Regions from separate parts of the Kineococcus halophytocola genome, predicted to be linked through region 2. Evidence: predicted binding sites of a transcription regulator. Region 2 holds the regulator's gene; the other holds the start of a gene.
What was found. The regulator LexA, encoded in region 2, represses DNA repair genes until DNA is damaged. The targets are predictions, from matches to a motif close to TCGAACANNTGTTCGA.

Region 1: the regulator LexA is predicted to act here: its motif matches at 7,081-7,096, upstream of AB2L27_RS14370 (glycoside hydrolase family 127 protein).

Annotation. Positions count from the first base shown of each region.
Region 1 covers NZ_JBGFTU010000016.1:74,180-84,512, reverse strand. Annotated here, with positions in the region: gene AB2L27_RS14405 (PhzF family phenazine biosynthesis protein) at 1-549, opposite strand, end outside; gene AB2L27_RS14400 (carbohydrate ABC transporter permease) at 608-1,507, opposite strand; gene AB2L27_RS14395 (carbohydrate ABC transporter permease) at 1,504-2,517, opposite strand; gene AB2L27_RS14390 (ABC transporter substrate-binding protein) at 2,517-3,899, opposite strand; gene AB2L27_RS14385 (LacI family DNA-binding transcriptional regulator) at 3,989-5,041, shown strand; gene AB2L27_RS14380 (acetamidase/formamidase family protein) at 5,054-6,010, opposite strand; gene AB2L27_RS14375 (LacI family DNA-binding transcriptional regulator) at 6,007-6,966, opposite strand; gene AB2L27_RS14370 (glycoside hydrolase family 127 protein) at 7,146-9,113, shown strand; gene AB2L27_RS14365 (ABC transporter substrate-binding protein) at 9,144-10,333, shown strand, end outside.
Region 2 covers NZ_JBGFTU010000003.1:82,566-92,898, reverse strand. Annotated here, with positions in the region: gene miaA (tRNA (adenosine(37)-N6)-dimethylallyltransferase MiaA) at 74-1,060, shown strand; gene dapF (diaminopimelate epimerase) at 1,057-1,989, shown strand; gene AB2L27_RS03380 (class I SAM-dependent methyltransferase) at 1,973-2,608, opposite strand; gene hflX (GTPase HflX) at 2,762-4,357, shown strand; gene AB2L27_RS03370 (ATP-dependent DNA helicase) at 4,597-6,597, shown strand; gene AB2L27_RS03365 (aspartate/glutamate racemase family protein) at 6,650-7,315, shown strand; gene lexA (transcriptional repressor LexA) at 7,353-8,096, opposite strand; gene AB2L27_RS03355 (LysM peptidoglycan-binding domain-containing protein) at 8,386-8,817, shown strand; gene nrdR (transcriptional regulator NrdR) at 8,921-9,424, shown strand; gene AB2L27_RS03345 (proteasome assembly chaperone family protein) at 9,468-10,333, shown strand, end outside.

The sequences.
Region 1 (10,333 bases), on a different contig from region 2:
GTTGTCGTCCAGCACCCGGCGGGCCCGGGCGGGGTCGAAGGTGAACCCGTCGAAGCGGTCGGCCTCGCGCAGGACCAGCAGGGGGTTCGGGTTGCCGGCCGCCGCCATCCGGGGCGGGCAGTCCTCGTCGAGGTCACCCGCGACGAGACCGAACAGGTCGAGGACCTCGGCGAGCTGGGCGTCCGTGAACTCCGCGACCGAGGGCTCGACGCTCGTGAACGACGCCCGCCCCGCGGCCACGCGGAGCGCCACCTCCCCGACGGCGGTCTCGACCGTGAACTCCCCGTCCCCGTGCCGGGCGGCCAGGGCCACGGCGGTCGCCACCGTGGCGTGCCCGCAGAACGGGACCTCGGCGCGGGGGGAGAAGTAGCGCACCACCACCCGGCGCTCGCCCGGCCGGGCCACGACGAACGCCGTCTCCGCGTACCCCACGTCGGCGGCGACGGCCAGCATCTGCGCGGCCGTCGCCCCCGCGGCGTCGAGCACGACCCCCGCGGGGTTCCCGCCGGCGGGATCGTCGGTGAAGGCGGCGTAGCGCAGGACGTCCACCCGCGCGACCCTACTGCGCTCCTCGATCCCCGAGCGGGCGGACGGGCGGACGAGGGCCTCAGCCCTTGAGCGCGCCCGCGGCGATGTTGGCGATGAAGTGCCGCGAGCCGATGAGGAAGATCCCGATGAGCGGGACGACGCTCACGACGGCGCCGGCCATGATCATCCCGTAGTCGGTCGTGTAGACCGAGTTCAGCTGCGCCAGCGCGGTCTGCAGCGTCTGCGTGCCGGGGTTGACCAGCACCACCAGCGGCCAGATGTAGTCGTTCCACGCCGTCACGAAGGTGAAGATGCCCAGGAACGCCAGGCCGCCGCGCAGCATGGGGATCGCGATCGACCACCAGGTGCGGAAGAACCCCGCGCCGTCCAGGGTCGCGGACTCGATGAGCTCGTCCGGGATCGAGGCCTGCGCGAACTGCCGGAGCAGGAAGATGCCGAACGCGTTGGCGGCGCCCGGGACGATGAGCGCCTGCAGCTGTCCCGTCCACCCCAGCTCGGACATGAGGACGAAGCTCGGGACGAGGGACAGGTTGCCCGGGACGAGGAACGTCACGAGCAGGACCACGAAGAGGACGTCCCGGCCGGGGAACCGGTACTTGGCGAACGCGAAGGCGGCCAGGGAGTCCAGCAGGACGACGAGCAGCGCGAGCGAGCCCGCCACGATGAACGAGTTGAGCATCGCCCCCAGCAGGTCGACGTTGGCGACGACGTTGCGCAGGTTCTCCAGCAGGTGCGTGCTCGGCAGCAGGTTCGGCGGGTAGCCGAAGATCTGCCCCGTCGTGCTCGTGGACATGACGAGCAGCCAGTAGAAGGGGAAGAGGGAGAGCAGGACGCCGACGAGGATGCAGCCGTGCGTGACGACGCGGCTGAGGACCCACTGCCGGCTGCGACGGGGCCGGGTGACGGCCAGGCGGTCCCGCTGGGCGCGGGACGTGCGGGTGAGTTCCGGTGCGCTCACCGGGCCACCTCCTTCGAGCGGCGGGGGGTCGTCCTGGACGCCGGTCGCGGTACCGCGTCGCGGTCGCGCAGCAGTCGCCAGTTGATGACGGCGAAGACGGCGGCGAGGGCGAACAGCGCCCACGCGATGGCCGAGCCGTACCCGAAGTCGAGCTGGGAGAACGACTGGTCGTACTGGTACAGGACGATCGTCATGCCGGCCTCGTTCACGCCGCCGACGGTGCCGTTGCCGTTGGCCGCGCCGAACAGGATCTGCGGTTCGGTGAAGAGCCCGAGGCCGCCGATGGTCGAGGTGATGACGGTGAAGAGGATGACCGGGCGCAGCATGGGGATGGTCACCGAGAAGAACGTCCGCCAGAACCCGGCGCCGTCCACCTTGGCGGCGTCGTACACGTCCTCCGGGACGGCCTGCAGCGCCGCGAGGTAGAGGATCGCGTTGTACCCGGTCCACCGCCAGATCACCATCACGGCGATCGTGATCTTGATGCCCCACTCGGTCGACAGCCAGGCGATCGTCGGCAGTCCCAGGGCGGTGAGGGTGGAGTTCACGATGCCGAAGCTGTCGGAGAAGATCGAGCCGAAGACGATGGCCATCGCGACCATGCTCGTCACGTTGGGCACGAAGAAGGCGACCCGGTAGAAGCCCTTCCAGCGGATGTTCTGGTGCAGCAGGAACGCCATGAGCAGGGCCAGGAACAGCATGGGGACCGTGGAGATGACCCAGATGATGAGCGTGTTCGAGACGGCGTTCCAGAACCGGGCGTCCTGCACGAGGTAGGCGTACTGCTGCAGCCCGACGAACGAGATGTCGCCGATGCCGTCCCAGTCGGTGAACGACAGGTAGACCGAGAAGAGGATCGGGAACGCGCCGAAGACGAGGAACAGCAGGTAGAAGGGGGAGATCGCGACGTACTGCGGCCAGGAGGAGCGCAGACCCCGGCGCCGGACCACCGGCCCGGCCTGCCGGCCCCCGGTGCCCCGCGCGGTGGTCGGGTGTTCGGCGACGGCCATCAGATCACTCCTCGCTTCTTCAGGATCTTGTCGACGGCTGCGACGGCGTCGTCCCAGGCCTGGTCGGGGTCCTTGCCGGCGGACTCGACGACCCGGAGCTGGTCGCGGAACGCCTCGACCTGCCGCTCGTAGGTGCTGATGAACGTCGTGGGGACGTTCTCGGCGGCGGTGCTGAAGAACGCCAGCGGGTCCTGGTCGCCGAAGAACCCGCCGGAGTCGGCCATGAGGCCGGAGGTGAACGCCGCGGGCGCGGAGGGGAAGAGCTGCACCTCGTTGTAGGACTGCGCCTGGTTCTCCGGCAGCGTGAGCCAGCGCGCGAAGGCCAGGGCCGCGGCCGGGTCCTTGCACGTCTTCGGGACGGCGAGGAAGGAACCCCCGGAGTTGCCGGGCAGGCCGGGCTGCTGCGCGATGCGCCACAGCCCGGCGAGGTCGGGGGCGGTGTCGGAGAGGACCTTCATCCACCACGCCCCCTCGATGTGGGCGCCGAGCTTGCCGGAGTTCCAGGCCGCGTTCTGCTCGTTCTCGACCTGCAGGTTGCGCGTCACCCCGGCCCGGACGGCCTTGACCGCGGTGTCCCACGCCTGGCGGATCGCCGAGTCCGGCCGGTGGAAGAGAGGTTCGTCGTCGGCGTCGAAGAAGCGTTCGGGGGAGGCGTTGACGAACTGGTTGAACAGCAGGACGGCGTTGCCGGCGAGGGCGACGTCGCTGGTCTCGCGCAGCTGCTGCCCGAAGGCGATCCAGTCGTCCCACGTGCGCACGGCGGCCGAGACCTCGTCCGGCTGGGAGGGCATCCCCGCGGCCTCGAACAGGTCGGCGCGGTAGAAGAAGCCGGTGGGGCCGGTGTCCATGGGGAAGAACAGGAAGCGCCCCGTCGGTGTCCGGCCGAGGTTCCACTTCCAGTCGTAGTAGTCGCCGGCGAACTCCTGGGCGCCGTAGTCGTCGAGGTCGACGAACTGGTCCTCGCTGGGGAAGTACAGCGCCGCGTTGGAGTTCACCGCGGTGATGTCGGGGACGTAGGCCCGGGCGGCGAACCCCGTGCGGAGCTTGTTGTCGAAGGAGCCGCCGATGACGTCGGCGCGCAGGTGCTTGGAGGTGCCGGGGATCTGCCGGGCCGCCTGCTGCAGCAGGCTCGGGGCCATCGAGCGGTTCCAGTACCAGAGGACGAGCTCGGCCGGGTCGCTGGAGATCGAGGTCTGGGAGCCGCAGCTGGCCAGCGCGGCGGTCAGCGGGATGCCGGCGGCTCCGGCCAGCCCGGCCCGCAGGACCGCGCGGCGGGAGGGGGTGGACCGGGGTCGATCCCCGGCCGGGATGACGTCAGGTGCAACCGAACCAGCCCACTCTCTTCGTCGAGACTGTCGAGCCGTGCTCCCGTGAGCGCTCACGGGGTGATAGGACGGTGCCACCGGCCAGGGAGGCTGTCAAGGCACGCGATGATGCGTGGCGGGTGCTGACCGGAGGGAGCGGGGCTGGGGTGACGACCGAGGAGGACGAACGCGTCCGGGGCCGGGTGGACGACAGGGGTCGTCGTGCCCGGCGCACCGCCGCGACCATCGAGGACGTCGCCGCGGCCGCGGGGGTCTCGCGGCAAACGGTGACGCGCGCGATGAACGACATGGAGGGCATCAGCGCCGCGACCAAGGCGCGAGTGCTGGCCGCGGCGAAGGAGCTGAACTACCGCCCCTCGCGCTTCGGACGGGGCCTGGCCCGGGCGACGCGCGACACCCTCGGGCTCGTCGTGTCCGACCTCGCCAACCCGTATTACCCGGAGTTCGCCGCGGCCACCGTCCGGTACGCGGGGCAGCTCGGCTGGAACGTCGTGCTCGTGGACACCGTCCACGCGACCGACCACCGGCGGCTGCTCGTCGACTTCGCCAGCCAGGTCGACGCCGTGCTGGGGTACCTCGGACCGAGCGAGCTGTGGGTGGACGCGCTGGCGGGCATGACCGTCGTGACGGTCGGCCCGGCACCGGACGAGCTGGCGGCCGGTGCCGCCGGGGTGCACGTCGTCCGGCTCGACCCGCGGGCGGCCCTGCGCGAGGCGGCCGCCCACCTGGCCCGCGTCGGCACCCGGACCGCCGTCGTCCTCGACGGCGACCACCCCGGCCGGACGAACGAGCGGGGCCGGCTCATCGCGTCCTCGCTGCAGGACGCCGGGATCGCCGTGGAGGTCCTCGCGGCCGGTGGGCAGGACGTCGGGGCGGCGCGGGCCGTCACGCTGCACCTGCTGGAGCGGGGACTGCCGGACGCCGTGTTCGCCTGGAACGACATCCTCGCCGTCGGGGCGCTCGCCACGCTCGTCGAGCGGGGGGTCTCGATGCCGGGGGACGTGCGGTTGGTCGGCATCGACGGGTTGTCCCTCGGCACCTTCGTCACCCCGCAGTTGACGACGCTGGCCGTCGACATGCACGAGGTGGCGCGCCAGGCCGTCGACCTCGCGGTGGGGGCGCTGAAGGACGCGGGGGGTGCGGCGCAGTCGCAGACGCGCCGGGTCGAGCACGTCTTCACCCCGCGCGGCACGGCCTGAACCCCTCGCGGTTCAGCGGCGGCGCAGGGTGTCGTGGCGCAGGACGGCGTGCACGCCCCACGTGCGGTTCGCGACCTGGGTGACGCGCAGGTCGGCGCAACTGCTGAGCAGGGCCAGCGCGGTCGGGCGGTCCAGGTCGTGCTCGGCGGCCACCCACGTGACGAGGTCCCCCAGCGCTGCGTCGGTGGCGGCGCCCAGGTCGGCGTCGAAGCCGAAGGTGATCCGTTCGGTCGGGGTGACGGCGTGGACGGTCGGCAGGGCCGGGGCCGGCACGACGGCGACCGACAGGTCCGTCGTCGTCGCGCACTCCACGGCCGTGCCGCACACCTCCCCGTCGCCCTGCGCGGCGTGCCCGTCGCCCAGGCACAGCAGCGCCCCGGGCACGTGGACGGGCAGGAACAGCGTCGAGCCCGCGACGAGGGAGCGGCAGTCGACGTTCCCGCCGTGACCGGGCCGCGGCGGGATGGTCGAGTGCCGTCCGGGGGCGGCCGGGGTCGTCCCGACGACGCCGAGGAACGGCGCGGTGTCGACCGTGAACCCGAGCTGGTTCGTGGCCGTCCCGGACCCGATGTCCCACAGCAGGTCCACGCGCCCGGTGGTGCCGAGCCGCCGGTTCAGCGGGGTGTCCACCCCTGCGACCGTCCAGCCCCAGCCGGCCGTCCGCACCGCGTGGATCGTCACCGCGACGACGTCGCCGGGTTCGGCACCGCGCACCGCGACCGGCCCGCTCAGGCAGTGCCCCTGCGCACCCTCGAGCAGGCGCGGGGTGGGGGCGCCGGGGTGCTCGGGGCGGCGGGTGAACCCGTGCGCGTCGAGGGCCTCGACGGTGAACCGCTCGCCGCTGTCCACGGTGAGCACGGGGGTGAGCGAGGGGTCGAAGGCGTCGGTCACGGTGCCGGCGGTGGGGCGCAGGACCTGCGGTTCGGGGAGCACGGGGGCGATCCTCTCCTCGCGCGGACCGGGGTTCACGCCGGGACGGTCGACTCCCGCACCACGAGCCGGGTGGGCAGCGCCGTCGTCCCCGCAGAGGGGTCGCCCCCCACGGCCCGCAGCAGCAGCTCCCCGGCCCGGCGCCCCAGGGCCCCCAGGCCGAGGTTGACCGTCGTCAGGGGCGGACGGGACGCCAGCGCGATGACGTCCCAGTCGTCGAACCCGACCACGGCGACGTCCTGCGGGACGCGGCGGCCGGCGTCCCGCAGCCCGTCGCACAGGCCGCGCGCGATCTGGTCGCTGCCGCAGGTCACGGCGTCCAGGTCGGGGTGGCGGCGCAGCAGCAGGTCAGCGGCCAGCCGTCCCCAGCGCTCGGTCCAGTCGCCGTGCAGGACGGGACCGGCGAACGTCTCCCCGGCCGTGCTCGCGGCGGCCTGCGCCCGGACCTGGGCGGCGTGGTGGTCGCCCGGGCCGGTGACGTGGGCGACGCGCCGCCGGCCGAGGTCCAGGACGTGCTGGACGGCCTCGGCGGCCCCGGTGGCCTGGTCGGGCACCAGCGAGGTGTCCTGCGGGTCCTGCGAGGGGGTGAACGCGTACAGGACCGGCACGTTCGCCGCCAGCGGTGGCCGGGGGTCGGTGCGCCGGCCCGTGACGATGATCCCGTCCACCCGTCGGGCCTGCAGCGCCCGCAGGTAGTGCTGCTCGCGCAGCGGGTCGTCGCGACTGTCGCACAGCAGGACGCTCATCTCCCCGGCCCCCAGGGCGTCCTCGGCCCCGAGCATGATGGGGATCGAGAAGCGGCCGAAGCTGTCGGTGGTGATGAGCCCGACGGTGTAGCTGCGCCCGGAGGACAGGCTCCGCCCGACCGGGTCGGGTGTGAAGCCGAGCTGCTCGGCCGCCCGGCGGACGCGGTCGCGCGTCTCGGTGCGCAGCTGGCCGGTCCCGTTGAGCGCCTTCGAGGCCGTGCCCGCTGAGACACCCGCCAGCGCAGCCACGTCGACGATCCGTACCGGAACAAGGCTTTCTGTCACGCTCCACCTCCCGACTCGTTGAGCAACAAGAGGATAACGCTGTCTTGACGAGACCGGAGGCGAGTTCTACGGTCGTGGCAGAAAACGTGTTCCGGATGTTCCGAACGTTCTGAGCACGCCGGTACCGCCTCGATGGAGAGACCATGACCAGCACGACCGCCGGGCCGGACCTGGCCCCCGGACCAGCCACCTCCCCGGTGACCGCGCCCGCCGCGCCCACCGCCCGGGCAGCGCTCCTCCTGCACCCCGTCCCGCTCGGCGCCTCGCGCAGCACCGGCGGTTTCTGGTTCGAGCGCATGCAGATCAACCGCCGGCAGGCGATCCGCACCGGCTACGACAAGCTCCAGACCGCGGGCAACCTGCGGAACCTGCGGATCGCGGCAGGGGTCGAGCAGGGTGAGGCCACGGGGCCGATCTTCATGGACTCCGACGTCTACAAGTGGCTCGAGGCGGCCGGCTGGGAGCACGCGCGGGAGCCGGACCCGCAGATCCTCGGCTGGATCCGCGAGATCACGGCCGTCGTCGCCGCCGCCCAGGCGGCGGACGGCTACCTCGACTCCGTCCAGCAGGTCCGCGGCCAGGGTGCGCGCTACACCGACCTGCACTGGAGCCACGAGCACTACTGCGCCGGGCACCTGTTCCAGGCCGCCGTCGCGGTGCACCGGGGCACGGGTGAGACAGGTCTGCTCGACATCGCGGTGAAGCTCGCCGACCACCTCGTCGCCACCTTCGGCCCTGGGCGCACCGAGGAGGTCGACGGCCACCCCGTCGTCGAGATGGGCCTGGTGGAGCTGTTCCGGGAGACGGGGAACCGGGCCTACCTCGACCTCGCACGGTGGTTCGTCGACGCTCGCGGGCACGACATCATCCGGACCCGACACGGGGCCGAACCGACCTACTTCTCCGATCGCCTCCCCGTCCGGGAGACCACCTCGCCCGAGGGCCACGCGGTCCGTGCGATCTACCTCACAGCAGGTGCGGCGGACCTCGCCGCCGAGACCGGTGACGTGGAACTGCTCGACGCCCTCGTGCGGCAGTGGGAGGGGATGCTGTCGTCCAAGACGTACGTGACGGGCGGCATCGGGTCGCGCTGGGACTGGGAGCAGTTCGGCGACCACTACGAGCTGGGCCCGGACCGCGCCTACGCCGAGACGTGCGCGGCCATCGCGAGCGTGCAGTGGAGCTGGCGGATGCTGCTGGCGACGGGGGAGGCGCGCTACGCCGACCTCGTCGAACGCACCCTGTTCAACGCGTTCCTGCCCGGGGTCTCCCTGGCCGGCACGGAGTACTTCTACGTCAACGCCCTGCAGCTCCGGCACGACGCGCACGCCGAGGAGGAACGCAGCGTCGCGCACGGACGACGACCGTGGTTCGACTGCGCGTGCTGCCCGCCGAACATCATGCGCACGTTGTCCCAGCTCGACGCGTACGTCGCGACGAGTTCGGACCGCGACGGGGTCGCCGGGGTCCAGCTGCACCAGTTCACGACCGGTGAGGTGCAGGCCGGTGGGGCCCGGGTGCGGGTGGACACTGACTACCCCTGGGACGGGACCGTCCGCGTGGAGGTCCTGGAATCCCCCGGGGAGTTCGAGCTGGCGCTGCGCGTGCCGGGGTGGGCCGAGGGTGCCGTCGCCACCGTGGTGGGCGAGCCCGTGCCCACGACGGCCGGTGACTACCTCCGCGTGCGGCGGGCCTTCTCCGTCGGTGACGTCGTCGAGCTCGTCCTGCCCATGACGGTCCGGATCGTCGAGGCCGACCCGCGCGTCGACGCCGTGCGCGGCTGCGTCGTCGTCGAACGCGGGCCGCTCGTCTACGCCGTCGAGCAGGTCGACCTGCCCGACGGCCTCGTCGCCGACGACGTGCGCGTCCGCGTCGCCGAACTGCGCGACGCCCGCGCCGAGCACCGGTCCGACCTGCTCGACGGGGTCACCGTCCTGCACCTGCCCGTCCACGCCGCGGTGGGTGCGGCGGCCGGTCCGCTCTACCGGCCGGCCGGGGACGATCCCGCGCCGCAGGCCGAGGACACCGTCCAGGTCGTCCCGTCGGTCCCCTACTACGCCTGGGCCAACCGAGAACTGGGCGCCATGCGCGTCTGGCTGCCCCGGGCCTGACCGGCCCCCGTTCCGTTCCGAGGAGGTGCGATGGAGCTCCACCGCAGGACCCTGCTCGCGCTGGGAGGGATCGCCGGTCTGTCGGCGTTGCTGCCCTCCTGCGCCTCGCAGTTGCCCGAGCCCGACGTCACGGCCGCCGGTTTCGGCCAGAACGCGACCGGTACCGTCCGGTTGTGGTGCCGGGCGGCGACCGTCGTCGCCGTCCGGCAGGTCGTCGACGCGTTCAACGCTTCGCAGGACGCCGTCAGCGTCGAGGTGACACCCGTCCTCGACGGGCAGTACGTCACGAAGCTGGCCACCGCCATCCGTGGTGGCAACGTCCCGGACATCGTGGACATCGACGACATCAACTCGATGCTGTTCATCTACCGTGATTCGTTCACCGATCTCACCCCGCTGGTGGAGCAGCTCGACTTCGCCGACCGGCTCAACCCTGGCCAGCTCGGCCTGGCCACCCGGGACCAGCGGCACTACGGCGTCCCGTACATCGCCGACAACTCGTTGCTGTACTACAACACCGAGCTGTTCGAACGTGCCGGGCTGGATCCGGTCGAACACACGCGGGACTTCGACGGTCTGCTGGAGGCCGCCCGCGCCATCGGGGCCCTGGAGGAGGGGACGTACGGCTGGACGATCGACGGCAACGCGGCCGGCATCCTCGGGTTCGTCGTCCAACCGCACCTGTGGGCGGCGGACGCGCCGAACATCGTGGGGGAGGTCGGGGACCAGCGCGGGGCGATCGAGGGTAACGACGCCGTCCGGCGCACGTTCGAGCTGTACCGGACGATGTGGACCGAAGGGCTCATGCCGCAGAGCAACTTCTCCGGTGACGGGGCCCGCTGGGGCGCGGACTTCCGCGACGGCAGGATCGGTCTGTTCCCGTCGAACTTCTCCCTCGCCGCGCTGAGCGCGACGCCGGAGATGCGCGCCAAGACCGGTGTCGTGCTGCTGCCGGGGCCGGACGGAGGGCGGTCGACGTTCGCCGGTGGGGACAACCTCTGCATCCCGCGAGGGGCGGCCAACGCCTCGGCGGCGTGGCAGTTCGCCCGCTTCGCCCTGGACCTGACCCAGCAGGAGAACCTGCCCGCCGGTGGGTACATCCCGGTGCGATCGGACGCGGCGACGGCCCGCTACCGCCAGGAGTTCCCGCTGGCCGTGGCCCCGCTGGAGGAGATCGAGAACGCCTACGCACCGACGACGCTCGCGTACAACCTGCTGTT
Region 2 (10,333 bases):
CCACGGCGTCCTCCCTGGTCGTGCGGTGGTGGGGTGCTCCGGATAGTGCCCGATGCTCTGCCACGATGACGCGGTGGGCCACTCGAACGTTCCCCCGCCCGGCCCGCCGTCGCACGAGCGCCCGCCGGTGGTCGCGCTCGTGGGGCCGACCGCCTCGGGCAAGTCCGACGTCGGGGTGGCGCTCGCGCGGCTGCTGGCCGGGCGCACCGGGACGCCGGGGGAGGTGGTCAACGCCGACGCCCTGCAGTTCTACCGGGGCATGGACGTCGGCACCGCGAAGATCACCCCCGCCGAGCGCCGCGGGGTGGCGCACCACCTCCTCGACGTCCTGGACGTCACCCAGACCGCCGAGGTCGCCGTCTTCCAGGGCTGGGCGCACGACGCGTTCGAGGACGTCACCGCCCGGGGCGGGGTGCCGGTCCTCGTCGGCGGCTCGGGGCTGTACGTCCGCGCCGCCCTGGACGACCTGCGCTTCCCCGGCAAGGACCCGGACGTCCGGGCCCGGTGGGAGGCCGAGCTGGAACGGGTCGGGCCCCAGGCGCTGCACGCCGTCCTGGCCGGACGCGACCCCGCCGCCGCGGCCGTGATCCTGCCCTCCAACGGCCGCCGCGTCGTGCGGGCCCTGGAGGTCGGGGAGATCACCGGCGAGCCCTTCGCCGCCTCGCTGCCGGAGCAGACCTACCGGCGCCCCACCGTCCAGGTCGGCCTGGTCGTGCCCCGCGAGCAGCTCGTGGCCCGCATCGACGCCCGCGTGGACCGGATGTGGGCCGCCGGGCTCGTCGAGGAGGTCCGCGCCCTGGAGGGGCGGGGGTTGCGCCAGGGGCGCACCGCCGGCCGCGCGCTCGGGTACGCGCAGGTCCTGGACGCCCTCGACGGGCTCACGACGCTGGAGCAGGCCCGCGAGCTCACCGCCCGGCTCACGCGCCGCTTCGCCCGCAAGCAGGACGCCTGGTTCCGTCGCGACCCGCGCGTGCACTGGCTGCCCGCCCCCGACGGCACCGACCCCGAGGACCTGGCCCGGCGGGTGCTGGACCTGCTGCCCGTAGCATCGCCCGCGTGACCAGCGAGATCACCTTCACCAAGGGCCACGGCACCGAGAACGACTTCGTGCTGGTCGCCGACGCCGACGGCACCTGGGACCCGGGCGCCGACGTCGTGGCGTGGCTGTGCGACCGACGGGCCGGGATCGGGGCCGACGGCCTCGTGCGCGCCGTGCGCAGCGCCGCCGAACCCGCTGCGGCGCAGTGGGCCGAGCAGGCCGAGTGGTTCATGGACTACCGCAACGCCGACGGCTCGGTCGCCGAGATGTGCGGCAACGGGGTCCGGGTGTTCGCCGAGTTCCTCCTGCAGCAGGGTCTGCTGCCCGAGGCGGCCGCGACCGGGGAGTGGTTCGCCGTCGCCACCCGCGCCGGGGTCAAGCGGCTGCGCCGGGAGGGCGAGGGCAGCTGGACCGCCGACCTGGGGCCGTGGCACCTCACCGGCGGCCGCCGGGCCCTGGTCGACGGCTCCGACGCGCTCGTGCACGTCGAGGGCCTGGACGGGGTGGCCCGCCCGGCGCTGTCGGTCGACCTCGGCAACCCGCACACCGTCGTGGCCCTGCCCGACGAGGACGAGCTCGCCTCGGCCGACCTGACCCGCGCTCCGCAGGTGCAACCGGAGCCGCCGCACGGCACGAACGTCGAGCTCGTCGTCCCCGTGGACGCCATCGACGTCAACGGCGACGGCGACGCCGACATCGGCGACGTGTCCATGCGCGTGCACGAGCGCGGCTCGGGGGAGACGCGCTCGTGCGGCACCGGGGCCTGCGCGGCGGTGCTGGCGACGCGGGCGTGGGCCGGGGAGGGCGCGCCCGGCGTGTGGCGGGTCCGCGTGCCCGGGGGCCGGCTCGTCGTGACGGTGGCGGCCGGGTCCACGCTCACCGAGGGCACCGTGTGGCTGTCCGGCCCGGCCCGGCTCGTCGCGACGGGGACCGTCACGCTTCCCGGCTGACCGTCAGCACGCGGAACCCCTTGGCCGTCGTCGCCCGCTCGGTCCGCGTCCCCGGCAGCACGCCGGAGCCCAGCCAGGCCTGCAGGGAGTCCGCGCCGAGGTTCTTCTGCACCACCAGGTGCGCCCGGCCGCCGGGGGCCAGCCGCGGCAGCCACTGCAGCAGCAGCGCGTGCAGGGCCTCCTTGCCGATGCGGATCGGCGGGTTCGACCAGATCTCGGTGAAGCGCAGGTCGGGGTCCACCGCGTCGGGCAGGCTCGCGCGGACCTCGACGCCGAGCCGGTCGGCGTTGCGCCGCACCAGGTCCAGCGCCCGCTCGTTGACGTCGACGGCGTGCACGACCTGCCGGGGCCGGGTCAGCGCCAGGCTCAGGGCGACCGGCCCCCAGCCGCAGCCCAGGTCCAGGACGTCCCCGGTGCGGTCCGCCGCGCCCGGGTCGTCCTGGAGCAGCGGCAGCAGGACGGCCGTGCCCTTGTCGAGCCGGTCGCCGCTGAACACGCCCCGCGCCGTGGTCACCGTGACGTCGCGCCCGGCGAGGTGGACGGTCAGCTCGCGGCGCTCGTCGGCCGTGGCGGGCCGGGCGGTGAAGTAGTGGTCGGGGGCGGGCTGGGGCTCGGGCACGACGGGCAAGCCTAGGCCCGCCGGGGACCCCCGGCCACGACCCGAGCGGGGCACGAGCGGGACACGACGACGAAATACCGGTGCCCTTCCGGTCGTTGACTGAGACGCTGGGTGCACCACTCAGGAGCACCGGCAGACCGACCGAGGAGGTCCATGAACCAGCGCCACGTCTCCGCGACGGAGCAGTCGACGGAACCCACGACGGGCCCCACCCACGACGAACGCGCCACCGAGCGCGACCAGGAGTTCGACCGGGCCATCGCCCGCATCCTGCGCGGTCACGGGGACTCGCGGGACGGGGTGGCGCAGGAGGCGTCCGACGACGGCGACGCGCACACCGACGGTCACACCGCGTGGGACGGCGACCAGCTCGACCTCGCCGACCGCCGCGCCCTGCGCCGCGCGGCGGGCCTGTCCACCGAGCTGTCCGACGTCACCGAGGTCGAGTACCGCCAGCTGCGGCTGGAACGGGTCGTGCTGGCCGGGGTGTGGTCCAGCGCCGACTCCAACCGGGCCGAGGCGGAGGTCTCCCTCCAGGAGCTGTCCGCCCTCGCCGCGACGGCCGGCTCGGACGTCCTCGCCGGTGTCCTGCAGCGCCGATCCACCCCCGATGTCGCGACCTACCTCGGCTCCGGCAAGGCGGAGGCGCTCGCCGAGCTCGTCGCCGCCGAGGGCGCCGACACCGTGGTCTGCGACGGGGAGCTGTCGGCCTCCCAGCGCCGCGGCCTGGAGGACATCGTCAAGGTGAAGGTCGTCGACCGGACGGCCGTCATCCTCGACATCTTCGCCCAGCACGCCAAGAGCCGGGAGGGCAAGGCCCAGGTCGAGCTCGCCCAGCTGGAGTACCTGCTCCCGCGCCTGCGCGGGTGGGGTGAGTCGATGTCCCGCCAGGCCGGTGGCCGGGTCGCCGGCGGTGCCGGGATCGGCTCGCGCGGTCCCGGTGAGACGAAGATCGAGCTGGACCGCCGCCGCATCCGCGGCCGGATGGCCAAGCTGCGCCGGGAGATCAAGGGCATGGGCACCGCCCGCGTCGAGAAGCGCTCGCTGCGGCACGCCCGCGCCGTGCCGTCGGTGTCCATCGCCGGGTACACCAACGCCGGAAAGAGCTCGCTGCTCAACCGCCTCACCGGGGCCGGGGTGCTCGTCGAGAACGCCCTGTTCGCGACGCTGGACCCCACGGTCCGGCGCGCGCAGACCCCTGAGGGACGGCCCTACACGCTGGCCGACACCGTCGGGTTCGTCCGCTCGCTGCCGCACCAGCTCGTCGAGGCGTTCCGCTCCACGCTGGAGGAGGTCGCCGAGTCCGACCTGGTCCTGCACGTGGTCGACGGGTCCCACCCCGACCCCGAGGGTCAGCTCGCGGCCGTCCGCGGTGTGCTGGCGGATCTGTACGCCGAGCGCGGGGCGAGCCCCGTCGCCGAGCTCGTGGCCGTCAACAAGGCCGACGTGGCCGACCCGGAGGTCCTGGACCGGCTGCTGCGCCGGGAGAAGAACGCCGTCGCGGTCTCGGCGCGCACCGGGGCCGGGATCGAGGAGCTGCTGGCGCGCATCGCCGAGCAGCTGCCCGTGCCCGACGTCGAGCTGGAGGTGTGCGTGCCCTACGACCGGGGTGACCTGGTCCACCGGGTCCACACCACCGGGCAGGTCCTCGACGAGGAGCACACCGCCGACGGCACCCGGTTGCTGGCGCGCGTCCGCCCGCGCCTGGCGGCCGAGCTGGAGCGGTACCGGATGACCCGGACCGCCTGAGCACCGCCTGAGCACCGCCGTCCCCCCGCACGGTCGACGCCGTCCCCACTGCGGTGGGGGCGGCGTCGTGCTGTGGACGGGTGGTCGGCCGTGTCGGAGCCGCGGGGGAGGATGGCCCGGTGAGCACGACAGCCGGACCCCCCACCCCCGTCGTCGACGTCCAGGACCAGCCGGGGGACCAGCCGGGGGACCAGCCGGGGGACCAGCCGGGGGACCAGCCGGGGGACCAGCTCGGGGACGTGGACGGGCCCGAGGCCGCGGCGCTGCTGGACCAGGTCGTCGCCGTCCTCGGGGGGCAGCGGCGCGAGGGTCAGGTGCGGATGGCGCAGGCCGTCACCGACGCGATCCGCGCCCGGCGGCACCTGCTCGTGCAGGCCGGCACCGGGACGGGCAAGTCGATGGCCTACCTCGTGCCCGCCGTCGCCCACGCCGTGCACACCGACCGCCGCGTCGTGGTCACCACGGCCACGCTCGCCCTGCAGGCCCAGGTCGTCGAGCGGGACCTGCCGCGGCTGGCCCAGGCCATCGCCCCGGCCCTGCACCGCGAACCGACGTGGGAACTGCTCAAGGGCCGGGCCAACTACCTGTGCCGCAACAAGCTCGACGGCGGGTTCCCCAGCGACGAGGGCGCGCTGTTCGACGTCGCCGCGCCCACCGGCGAGGGCGCGGGGGACACCGGCCGCCTCGGGCGCGAGGTGGTCCGGCTGCGCGAGTGGGCGGCCACGACGAGCACCGGCGACCGCGACGACCTCGACCCCGGCGTCAGCGACCGCGCCTGGCGGCAGGTCTCGGTCTCGGCCCGGGAGTGCCTGGGCGCCCAGCGCTGCCCGGTGGCCGCGGAGTGCTTCTCCGAGCAGGTGCGCGCCCGCGCCCGCCAGGTCGACGTCGTCGTCACCAACCACGCCATGACCGCCATCGACGCGATGGAGAACAGCGGCCTGCTGCTGCCCGAGCACGATGTCCTCGTCGTCGACGAGGCCCACGAGCTCGCCGACCGCGTCACGGCCGTCGCGACCGCCGAGCTGTCCGCCGCGGTCCTGCACGCCGCCTCCCGCCGGTTGCGGCGCAGCGCCGGGATCGTCTCCGAGGCCCTGGACGACGCCTCCGTGGCCCTGGAGGCCGCGCTCGAGCAGGCCCCGCCCGGGCGCCTGGACCGGTGGCCGGACGCCCTGGCCGAGGCCGTCGTCGCCGTCCGCGACGCCGCCCGCCAGGGGCTGACCGACCTCAAGGACGCCTCGGAGGGCGCCGGCAAGGAGGAGGACCCGGAGTCGCGCGGAGCCCGCCACCTGGCGCGCGCCTCGGTCCAGGAGGTCTTCTCCGTGGCCGAGCGGCTGGCCGCCGACGTGGGCCGGGGGGCCCGGGACAGCTTCGACGTGGCCTGGGTGACCGCCGGCTACGGCCCGGCCTCGCGCGCCCCCTCCCTGCACATCGCCCCGCTGTCCGTCGCCGGCCTGCTGCGCGAGCGGCTGTTCACCGAGCGGACCGTGGTCGCGACGTCGGCCACCCTCACCCTCGGGGGGTCCTTCGACCCCGTCGCGGGCGCCTTCGGCCTCAGGGGGCAGAAGGGCTCGGCCACCGGGTGGACCGGTCTCGACGTGGGCAGCCCCTTCGACTACCCCCGGCAGGGGATCCTCTACGTCGCCCGCCACCTGCCCCCGCCGGGGCGCGCGGGCGCCGGGGAGGCGGCCCTGGACGAGCTGGCCGCGCTCGTGGAGGCCGCCGGCGGGCGCACCCTGGGGCTGTTCTCCTCCCGCCGGGCCGCCGAGGAGGCCGCGCAGGCGCTGCGCGAGCGGCTCGGCACGCCCGTGCTGTGCCAGGGGGAGGACCGGCTGCCCAAGCTGGTGCGGGACTTCACCGAGGACCCCGCCACGTCCCTGTTCGGCACCCTGTCGCTGTGGCAGGGCGTGGACGTGCCGGGGGACAGCTGCTCCCTGGTCGTCGTCGACCGCATCCCCTTCCCGCGCCCGGACGACCCGCTGATGTCGGCCCGGTCGCGGGCCGTGGACGCCGCGGGGGGCAACGGGTTCCTCACGGTCTCGGTCTCGCACGCCGCCGTGCGGCTCGCCCAGGGCGCGGGCCGGCTCATCCGGGCCGCGGGGGACAAGGGTGTCGTGGCGGTGCTCGACTCCCGGCTGGCCACGGCCCGCTACGGCGGCTTCCTGCGGGAGTCCCTGCCCGACTTCTGGTCCACGACGTCCACGGACACCGTCCTGGCCGCCCTGCGGAGGCTGAGCGGGTGAGGGACCCGCGTTCTCTGGCGCCGGGGCGGGCACGTCGTGGCATGCTCGGTGCGTGGCCACCGTCGGCTTCTTCCACTCCGCGCACGCGCACGTGCGCACGTTCAGTGATCTCCTGACCGAGCGCGACGACACCGTTGCCGGGCGTCACCTGGTCGACACCGGTCTGCTGACCGCGGCCCGCACGGGCGGACCCGACAGCGTCCGCCCGGCGCTCGCGGACCGGCTGCGCCGGCTCGTGGCCGAGGGCGCCGACGTCGTCGTCTGCACCTGCTCGACCCTGGGCCCCACGGCCAAGCAGGTCGGTGCCGGGATGGGGCTGCGGGTCGTGCGCGTCGACCGCCCGATGGCCGAGGCCGCCGTGCTCGCCGGGCGGCGGGTGGCGGTGGTGGCCTCCCTCGACGAGGCCGCGGCCACCCTGATGCCGCTGCTGCACGAGTGCGCCGACAGCACCGGGCGGGCGGTGGAGTTCGTCGAGGTCCGGTGCACCGACACCTGGGCGGCCTTCGAGGACGGCGACCTGCTGACGTACACCACGGGGGTGGCCGAGGCGGTGCGCCGGGCGGTGCTGTCGCTGGACCCGCCCGTGGACGTCGTCGTGCTGGCCCAGGCGAGCATGGTCGACGCGGCGCCGTTGCTGCGCGACCTGCACGTGCCGGTGCTCACCTCGCCCCGGCTGGCGATCGAGGCCGCGGTCGAGCTGGTGCAGCCCGTCCGCTGACCCGTCTGCGCCGACCCCTCACCGGGGGTGCGTGCGGTCAGAGGCTGCGCAGGACCGCGGTGACCTTGCCGAGGATCGTGGCCTCGTCGCCGTCGATGGGGTCGAACAGCGGGTTGCGGGGCAGCAGCTTGACGTGGCCGTCCTTGCGCTGCAGCACCTTCACCGTCGCCTCGCCGTCGATCATGGCGGCCACGACGTCCCCGTTCTCGGCCGTCGGCTGCTGGCGCACCACGACCCAGTCGCCGTCGCAGATGGCGGCGTCGATCATCGACTCGCCCACGACCCGCAGCATGAAGTGCTCCCCGGTCCCGATGAGCTGGGTGGGCAGCGGGAAGACCTCCTCGACGAGCTCCTCGGCCAGGATCGGCCCGCCGGCGGCGATGCGGCCGACGAGCGGGACGTAGGCCGGGGTGGGGCGGCCGTCGCCGGTCGTCGCGTCCAGACCGGAGATGAGGCCCCAGCCGAACTGCGGGGCGGGGGAGACGACCTCGAGGGTGCGGGGCCGGCGCGGGTCCTTGCGCAGGTACCCCATCTTCTCCAGCGTCTTCACCTGGTGCGCCACGCTGCTCGGGCTCGTCAGGCCGACGGCCTGGCCGATCTCACGCATGCTCGGCGGGTAGCCGCGCTGGTCGACGCAGTCCTTGATGGCGTGCAGCACGCGGCGCTGACGCGCGGTGAGCCCGTCGCGGACCACGGGGGCGTCGGGGAACTCGTGGACCGTCCCGAGGGTGCCGGGGTCCTCGCTCGCTGCGTCCGTCGTTCCGTCCAGCGCGTCGGCCACGTCCTTCTCCTGTCTGCCGTTCACCCGGATCGGGGAAGTCCTCCGGTGGCGGCCACGGTAGCCAGTGCACCCGGATCGATCAAACAGGTGTTCGAACCGGCGTGTCCTCGGCGGGCCCGGGGTGCGTCGTCGCAGGTGGCGGCGTGTGTCGGTGGCCGGTGGCACCGTCCGTCCCCGTCACCCCGCACCGCGGGGGTTGCGACCCGCTGTTCGAACGGTGGTAGAACAGACCCCGCCCGGTCGAACACCCGTTCGATCCGCGGCGCCACCGAGATGGAGGTCCACGTCCGTGAGCACCACCGCCCTCGCCCCGTCCACCCTCGTCCCGTCCCCCCTCACCCCGTCCCCCGCCCGCCGCTGCGCGCGGCGGGCCCGGCGGTGCACCCGTCCCGCCGCGCAGCGCCCGGCCCCTCGCCCCCTGCGCCTGACCCGCCGGGGTCGCCTGCTCATCACCTGCACCGCCGCCACGGCCCTGACCGGGGCGGTGGTCGCGGTCACGGGGACCTTCACCGGCGCCTCGGCCGGGGCCGACCGGGCGCCGGCGCCCATCGTCCTCACGGTCGCGCCGGGCCAGACGCTGTCGGCCATCGCCGCGCAGTGGGCGCCGCAGGAGGACTGGCGCGAGGTCGCCGGCGACATCGTCGAGCTCAACGGCCTGCCGTCCATGACCCTGCAGGCCGGTCAGCGCCTCACGATGCCCGGCCGGCCCGGCCGGCCCTGACCGTGGCGCCCACCCGCGGGGCCGTGTTGCTGCGGACACCCGTCGCGACGTACGGTCGAGGCTGGGCCACATGACTCGACCGGTCGCGGGGGAGGAAGTCTCGGTGCACTGCCCGTTCTGCCGGCACGAGGACTCGCGCGTCGTGGACTCCCGCACCACCGACGACGGCACCTCGATCCGCCGCCGGCGCCAGTGCCCGAACTGCTCCAAGCGGTTCACCACCGTCGAGACGGCGAGCCTGACCGTGCTCAAGCGCTCCGGTGCCCCCGAACCCTTCAGCCGCGCCAAGATCGCCTCCGGTGTGCGCAAGGCCTGCCAGGGCCGGCCCGTGAGCGAGGACGACATCGCGCTGCTGGCCCACCGCGTCGAGGAGGCCGTGCGGGCCCAGGGCGCTGCGGAGATCGACGCCCACCAGGTCGGCCTGGCCACCCTGCCGTTCCTGCAGGAGCTGGACGAGGTGGCCTACCTGCGCTTCGCCTCCGTCTACCAGGCCTTCGACTCCCTGGCCGACTTCGAGAAGGCCATCGACCGCCTGCGGGCCGAGCGCGAGGCCGGTCTCGGCGTCGTCGCCGCGGACCAGGGACGGCCGGTCCCCACCGGCGGCTGACCCTGCCCGCCGGGCCCGCCGCGGGCCCGGGGATGATGGAGGGATGCTGGATCCGGGCTCCCTCTACTCCTACGAGGGCGAACGCCCCGCCCTCACCGAACCCCCGCTGGTCGTCGCCCTGTCGGGTTTCGTCGACGCCGGTGCCGCGGTGCGGCAGACCGTGGAGCACCTGCTGGACGTGTGCCGGCACGAGGTGGTCGCCACCTTCGACGTCGACCAGCTCCACGACTACCGGGCCCGCCGCCCCACGATGACCTTCGGCGGGCAGGACTGGCTCGAGGTCGAGGAACCCCGCCTGCGCCTGCTGCGGGTGTTCGACGAGGAGGGGTCCTCGCTGCTCCTGCTGTCCGGTCCCGAGCCGGACGTGCAGTGGGAACGCTTCTGCGCGGCGGTGTGGCGCATCGTCGACGAGCTCGGCGTCGGTCTGGTGACCGTGGTGTCCGCGGCCCCCACCGCGGTCCCGCACACCCGCCCCTCCGGGGTCACCGCCGCCGCGAGCCGCCCGGAACTGCTGGAGGGCTACCGGACGTGGGACCTGCAGGCCCAGGTCCCCGGGCACGCCTCGGCGCTGCTGCACCTGCGCGGCTCCCAGGCCGGGCGGGACGTGCTCTCGGTGCTGGCGCACGTCCCGCACTACCTCGCCGGCAGCGACTACCCGGACGCCGCGGCCGTGCTGGTGCGGACCCTCTCGGGGGCGACGGGGGTGGCCGTGGACGTCCAGGCGCTGCAGGAGGCCGCCGCCACCACCCGCGTGGAGGTGGACCGCCAGGTGACCGAGTCCCCCGAGGCGGCCGCGGTGGTCACGGCCCTGGAGGAGCAGTACGACGCCTCCGGCGACGAGGGCCGCGGCACGGGCGCGGCCAGCGCCTACCTGCCCACCGGCGACGAGATCGCCGAGCAGTTCGAGCA